2 regions of the Lentzea sp. NPDC020367 genome follow, and region 1 is predicted to be linked to the other one. Evidence: riboswitches for the same ligand, from Rfam matches in the RefSeq annotation. Region 1 holds a riboswitch; the other holds the start of a gene.
What was found. A riboswitch is a leader RNA that binds a small molecule or an ion and turns the genes downstream of it on or off. The one in region 1 is predicted to bind glycine.
Positions count from the first base shown of each region.

Region 1 (3,422 bases):
CCATGTCGATGTTGCCCTTGTCGTCGCACTTCACGACGACGACGCGCATGCCGGCCATGACGGCGGACGCGGCGTTGGTGCCGTGCGCGGACGACGGGATCAGGCAGACGTCGCGGTCGGCGTTGCCGTTGGCGCGGTGGTAGGCGCGGATCGCCAGCAGACCGGCGAACTCACCCTGCGAACCGGCGTTGGGCTGCAACGACACCGCGTCGTAGCCGGTGACCTCGGCGAGCCACTCCTCCAGGTCGGACACGATCTTCAGCAGACCGGCGGCGTCCTCGGCGGGCGCGAACGGGTGCAGCGTCGAGAACTCCGGCCACGTGATGGACTCCATCTCCGCGGTGGCGTTCAGCTTCATCGTGCACGAGCCCAGCGGGATCATGCTGCGGTCCAGCGCGACGTCCTTGTCGGACAGCGCGCGCAGGTAGCGCAGCAGCGCGGTCTCGGAGCGGTGCGCGTGGAAGACCGGGTGCGTCAGGTAGTCCGAGGTGCGGCGCAGGTCGCCCGGGATGCCGTCGGCGGTGTCGGCGTCGATCGCGTCCACATCGGACCCGGTGACACCGAAGGCGTTCCACACGGCGACGATGTGCGCGCGCGTGGTCTTCTCGTCGCAAGCGATTGCCACGACGTCGTCGTCGACCTTGCGGAGGTTGATGCCGGCCTCACGCGCCTTCTCGACGACAGCGGCGGCCTGGCCCTCGACGCGGACCTGGACGGTGTCGAAGAACTCGCCGTGCACGACGTCGAGACCGGCCTCGCACAGGCCCGTGGCGAGCACGGTGGCCAGGCGGTGCACGCGGGTCGCGATCGACCGCAGGCCCTCGGGACCGTGGTAGACGGCGTACATGGACGCGATCACGGCCAGAAGAACCTGCGCGGTGCAGATGTTCGACGTGGCCTTCTCACGGCGGATGTGCTGCTCACGCGTCTGCAGCGCGAGGCGGTAGGCCAGCGAGCCGTCGGAGTCGACGGAGACACCGACCAGACGGCCGGGCAGCTGACGCTCCAGGCCGGACCGGACGGCCATGTAGCCGGCGTGCGGGCCACCGAAGCCGATGGGCACGCCGAAGCGCTGCGTGGTGCCGACGACGACGTCCGCGCCGATCTCGCCCGGCGCGCGCAGCAGCGTCAGCGCCAGCAGGTCGGCGACGACGACGGCCTGCGCACCGGCGGCGTGGATCTCCTCGATCAACGCGGCCTGGTCGCGCACGACACCGGAGGCGCCGGGGTAGGACAGCAGTACGCCGTAGAAGTCGCCGCCGAGGCCCAGGCCCTCGATGCCCTGCGACAGGTCGGCGACGACGATCTCGATGCCCAGCGGCTCGGCGCGCGTCTCGATGACGGCCAGCGTCTGCGGCAGCGTGTCGGCGTCGATGACGAACTTGTTCGACTTGGACTTGCCCGCGCGGCGCACCAGCGTCATCGCCTCGGCGGCGGCGGTCGACTCGTCCAGCATGGACGCGTTCGCGGTCGGCAGGCCGGTCAGGTCGCCGACCATGGTCTGGAAGTTCAGCAGCGCCTCGAGACGGCCCTGCGAGATCTCCGGCTGGTACGGCGTGTACGCGGTGTACCAGGCGGGCGACTCGAGCACGTTGCGCAGGATCACGCCCGGCGTCACGGTGTCGTAGTAGCCGAGGCCGATCATCTGCGTCATCGGGCGGTTCCGCGAGGCGAGCTCACGCAGTTCGGCCAGCGCCTCGGTCTCGGTGGCCGGGTCGGGCAGGTCCAGCACGAGATCGCGCTCGTGGATCGACGAAGGCACCGCGTGCTGCGCCAGCTCCTCGAGCGACCCGACGCCGATGACGTCGAGGATGCGCGCGAGTTCGGCGGGGCGCGGACCGACGTGGCGGTCGGCGAACGGGGTGCCGTGCTCGAGAGCTGCGAGCGGAATGCGGTCCTGCGTCATCAAACGCCTCCGGGGGCTGCGGGCACACGTGTCCTGGTGCCCTCCCCGCTCTGTCCGTACCCCGAAGGGCGCCTGAGAGGTTCACCCACCGGTAAGGATGGGCTTTCACCGTCGGCGGGATCCCCAGAAAAATCCTGGTGATCCACTTTCCAGAGGCGTCTCGCTCGGCGGTCCTGGATGCCTGAGAGGTTCCCGGGGAGGGACTTGCTCCTTCGGCGCCGGGCTCGAAACCCGGTCTCTCCCGCCTGAGTTCAGCGACTACCCGAGAAGAATACCCGCAGGCAGCCCCGCTAGTCCCCAGGGACGCGACCTACATCTCAGTGCCAAGACCGGCGAGCACCTCCGCAACGGGGTCCGCCGGGTCGTCGCGCAGCGCCACGAGCAGGTGCGCGGTGCCCACGACCGCGTCTCCGCGCCGGGCGGCGACGAGCTTCGCCCGTTCCATCGCACGCTCCACCTTGCCGCCGCTGACGGGCAACGCGGCCAGGTCGATCCCCGCCTCGCGCAACGCCGCCGCCCCGCCCGACTCGAACTCCGGCTTCAGCCTCCTGCCTGCCACCGTCAACTGGCGGTCGACCGCCAGCACCGCCTCCACCAGGTCGCGAGACGACACTTCTCGCCTCGCGGCCACGGCCAGCCGTCCGGCCTCGTTGCGCACGACGGTCAGCACCGGCCCGCCCAGCCCCTGGCCGCGCGCGACCCACCGCACCAGCCAGCGCACGTACCCGCCGCCGGACTCACCCTCCAACGCTCCCGCCTTGCGCAGCAACCGCACGGCGGGCGCTTCCTCGACCTCCGCGTGGGTTCGCGCGGCATCCGCCCGCACAGCGGCGGCCATCGCGTCGACGTCCACTCCGCGCAGCACGAACAGGTCGGCGGCACGTCCGGAACCCTGCTCCAGCAACGCGAGGGAGAGGTGGGTCGTGGTCAGCACGCCGTCGCCGGCCCGGGCGGCCGCCGCGAGCAGACACTCCTCCAGCGCACGGCTGACGGGCGGCACGGTCTCGATGACCAGGCGGTCGCAGGCGACGTTCAGCAACGCCGTGACGTCCGGATGAGCCTCGGGAACGACGCCACCGTCGTCGTCGGCCCAGTGCTCGGCCCCCCGCGCCATCGCCTGGGCCCGCAGCGACTTCACGCCGAGCTTGCGGCCGGGTCCGATGGTGTCGATCAGCGAGATCAGCAGGTTCTCGGTGCCGAGGAAGCCGAACTCCAGCCGAAGCGCGCGCTGCGCCGCCGCTTCCAGCACCTTCACGACCTGGTAGGAGGGGGTGATCGTCATGCGGGGAACGCTAGGGACCGATGCGGTCTGGTCGCTGCCGCCGACCGGCCATCCCACGGCGCCAGTCGGCCACGTTTCCCAAACCGGTCAGCCGGTGGCGCGCTCGCGACGCCGGCGGGTCAGCTCGTCCTCGGTCATCGGGGCGATCTCGACGCCGTCCGCACGTTCGGCCGGGAACTCGTGGATCGTGCCGGAGATCTCGCGCATCGCACCGCTGACCGCGATGCCGAACAC
Region 1 covers NZ_JBIRVV010000006.1:123,091-126,512, reverse strand. Annotated here, with positions in the region: gene gcvP (aminomethyl-transferring glycine dehydrogenase) at 1-1,906, opposite strand, end outside; glycine riboswitch at 1,955-2,061, opposite strand; glycine riboswitch at 2,065-2,160, opposite strand; gene ACH413_RS25710 (Clp protease N-terminal domain-containing protein) at 2,217-3,188, opposite strand; gene ACH413_RS25705 (MerR family transcriptional regulator) at 3,276-3,422, opposite strand, start outside.

Region 2 (3,422 bases), on a different contig from region 1:
TCTTCCAAGCTGTGGGATGCGAGGGAGTCCGTGTTCACCTCGTGCCCAGGACATCGGCGCTGTTGAGGCCCCTCTTTAGCCGCCATTCGGGTGACATTGGCCGTCACGCAGGCGTGCGTCCCAGGTAGATCCTGGGACGAGTTGGGCGTGGTCGTTGTTCATCGCAAGGGTGAATGAGGGACCATGACGGGTGACACGGGCGGTCCGCCGCCTGACCGGTGAACCACACGGACGGAGAGGTACCTGTGAACCTCAAGAAGGTGCTAGTGCTGGCGGGCGTCGCGCTGGTGCTGTTCCTCCTGATCACCCAGCCCGAGCAGTCCGCCTCGGCGGTGCAGCAGGTTCTCGGCTGGCTGCGTCAGGGCGCGGAGTCGATCATCACCTTCATCAGGAGCCTCTTCGGCACGGCCACCCCGCTCAGCTAGTGACGTTGGGTGATCTTCGGCCGTCTGCGTTGAGCCGGATGGGTGGAATGAGGCCAATCACGCACTGGTAACGGGTGTTCTGGGGATTCAGGGTCTGGCGATTGTCAGACCTACCGAATACCTTCCGCTGCAATGGCCGATCCCCGACCGACGAGGAGGCACATATGGTCGAGGACTCCGGGGTCCACGAGCTGTTGCAGCAGTGGGCGGCTGAACGGTCTGATGACGCAGAGATGCAGGAGGTGAACCGGATCAAGAACGCGTGGCTCGCGGAGGCTCCCCCCTCGGCGCCAGGCATCCCCGTGCAGCGGGGAGGCAGGAGTGGGTCGCGTGGCTTGGTCAAGGTCGACTCGGCGGATCCGGCCTACGTGGCCGCGATGCGCAAGCGGGCGCCGGAGGCACCCGAGGCACTGCTCGCCGCCGCGGCGAGCTACTGGCAGCTGGTGGGCGACGTCGCCGAGGCCGAGCAGTGGTGGGACGCGGGCATCAGCCCGTTGGACCAGCGCGCGCTCGACTACCGCGCGGCCGGCCTGTCTCCTGCCGATCTCGGGAGGCGCCTGGGACCGATGACGGTTCTCCAGCACCTTCGTCGTGGCTCCGCCGCGGCCTGGTGCGTTGCTCGTCTGCAGAGGCAGCGCCGGGACGGCGTGGCGTAGTGGACCGGGCTGTCGGAGGCGGCAGCCCTGTATCCATTCGTTGAACGGGCACGCGCGCTCGTGCGGGGCGCGCTCGCCAACGTTCGTTCGCCGTTTTTCCGCTGAGGGCCGAGGCCCTCACACCCCACGGGGCGGTCTCCTTCCGGAGACCCACCCAAGTAGTGTGGAGGTCGTGCGCGGCCTCCTTACTCCCCAACGTGTGCTGATCGCGTTCGCCTGTCTGGCGGCGCTGGTCGCCTGTTGCGGACTCGCCTGGTGGCAGTGGCAGCGCTTCGAGTCCGCCAGCGGCACGTTCCAGAACCTCGGGTACGTGCTCCAGTGGCCGCTCTTCGGCCTCTTCCCTCTCTTCATGGTGTGGCGGTTCCGTCGGCTGGCACGTCAGCGCCGTGACGAGGATCCGGTTGCGCCTGCTCTGGAGCCGATGGCTACCGTTGTCGCCGTCAAACCCGCGCCTGTCGAGCAGTTCGACGACGAAGAAGACGCGGAGCTCGCGGCCTACAACCGCATGCTCGCGAACCTCAACGCGCGGGACGGTCGTTGAGCGAAGGCGGGCAGATGAAGGGTGCGTTGACCCGGTTCAGGGTCATGGCTTACGTGGTCGGAGTCTTCCTGCTGCTCCTGGTCGTGGCCATGGTGCTCAAGTACGCCGCGGACATGGGCGGCGCGATGAAGGTCGTCGGCCCGATCCACGGCTTCCTCTACGCCATCTACCTGGTGATTTCCGTCGACCTGGCGCTGAAGCTGCGCTGGTCGATCAAGGGCACCCTGCTGGTGCTGCTCGCCGGCACGGTCCCGTTCCTGTCCTTCTGGGCGGAGCGCAAGGTGGTCGAGAAGACGGCGCAGGGCGTGCCGCTGTGACGTTTGGCCTGCTAGCGTCTGGGGCTACCAACTGAACACGGCCGTCGATGTCGCGCGGAAGAGACCCCTCCAGCAGGGGCGCCGAAGGAGCAATCCCTCCCCGGAATCTCTCAGGCACAGGTACCGCGCGACGAAGGCAACTCTGGAAAGCAGGCTGCTCGGCAGCCTCGCCCACGGTGCAAGCCACTTCGGTGGTGAAGCTCTCAGGCTCATGACAGAGGGGGAGGCTCGCTCTAGTGAGGAGTCTCCGATGGATCGTGTCATTCTTCTGATGCCTCAGCCGGCCGCGTCCGGCTCTTCGGCGCACCCTGGAGGAGCGTTCTGATGTCCCGCCTCACGCCTCTGAACGCCGAGCACGAGCAGCTCGGCGCGATGTTCACCGACTTCGCGGGCTGGCGGATGCCGCTGCGCTACTCGTCCGAACTCGCCGAGCACCACGCCGTGCGCACCACCGCTGGCCTGTTCGACCTCACGCACATGGGTGAGATCGTCCTGACCGGACCGCAGGCGGGCGAGGCCCTCGACTACGCGCTGGTCGGGCACATCTCCGCGCTGGCCGTCGGCAAGGCCCGCTACACGATGATCACCCAGGCCGACGGCGGCGTGCTCGACGACCTGATCGTGTACCGCCTGGGCGACCAGGAGTTCATGGTCGTCGCGAACGCCTCCAACGCCGCCGTCGTGGCTGAGGCCCTGGTCGAGCGCGCAGCCGGGTTCGACACCGTCGTCACCGACAAGTCGACCGACTACGCGTTGATCGCGATCCAGGGCCCGAAGTCCGTTGAGATCCTCTCCGGCCTGACCGAGACGGACCTGGCGTCAGTCAAGTACTACGCCTCGTACCCTTCCACCGTGGCCGGAGTCGACGCGTTGCTCGCGCGCACGGGTTACACGGGCGAGGAGGGCTTCGAGCTCTTCGTCGCACCCGCCGACGCGCCGGCCGTCTGGGCCGCGCTGCTGTCCGCGGGCGAGGCGCACGAGCTCAAGCCGTGCGGTCTCGGCTGCCGCGACACGTTGCGCCTCGAAGCCGGAATGCCCTTGTACGGCAACGAGCTCACGACGTCGCTGACGCCGTACAACGCGAACCTGGGCCGTGTCGTGAAGCTCGACAAGCCCGGCGACTTCGTGGGCCGCGACGCGCTGGCCAAGGTCGCCGAGTCCGGGGTGGACTCGGTCCTGGTCGGACTGAAGACGCCCGAACGCCGTGCCCCGCGCCACGGTTACGCGGTGCTCAACGGCGACGAGGTCGTGGGCGAGGTGACGTCGGGCGCGCTGTCCCCGACCCTCGGCTACTCCGTCGCCATGGCCTACGTGTCACGGGCCAGTGCCGAGCCCGGCACCCCACTGCTGGTCGACGTCCGCGGCAAGAAGCAGCCGGTCGAGGTCGTCGCACTTCCGTTCTACAAGCGCGCCAAGTAGGGAGATTCTCCAGATGTCCGACCAGTTCAACGCTTCCCTCGCGGAGTACGACCCCGAGGTCGCC
Region 2 covers NZ_JBIRVV010000003.1:130,390-133,811, reverse strand. Annotated here, with positions in the region: gene ACH413_RS12935 (hypothetical protein) at 246-425, shown strand; gene ACH413_RS12930 (transcriptional regulator) at 590-1,081, shown strand; gene ACH413_RS12925 (hypothetical protein) at 1,254-1,622, shown strand; gene ACH413_RS12920 (DUF3817 domain-containing protein) at 1,637-1,939, shown strand; glycine riboswitch at 1,985-2,075, shown strand; glycine riboswitch at 2,076-2,167, shown strand; gene gcvT (glycine cleavage system aminomethyltransferase GcvT) at 2,264-3,358, shown strand; gene glyA (serine hydroxymethyltransferase) at 3,372-3,422, shown strand, end outside.
Region 2: linked by a shared signal. The riboswitch ahead of gcvT (glycine cleavage system aminomethyltransferase GcvT) and the one ahead of gcvP (aminomethyl-transferring glycine dehydrogenase) in region 1 are both predicted to bind glycine.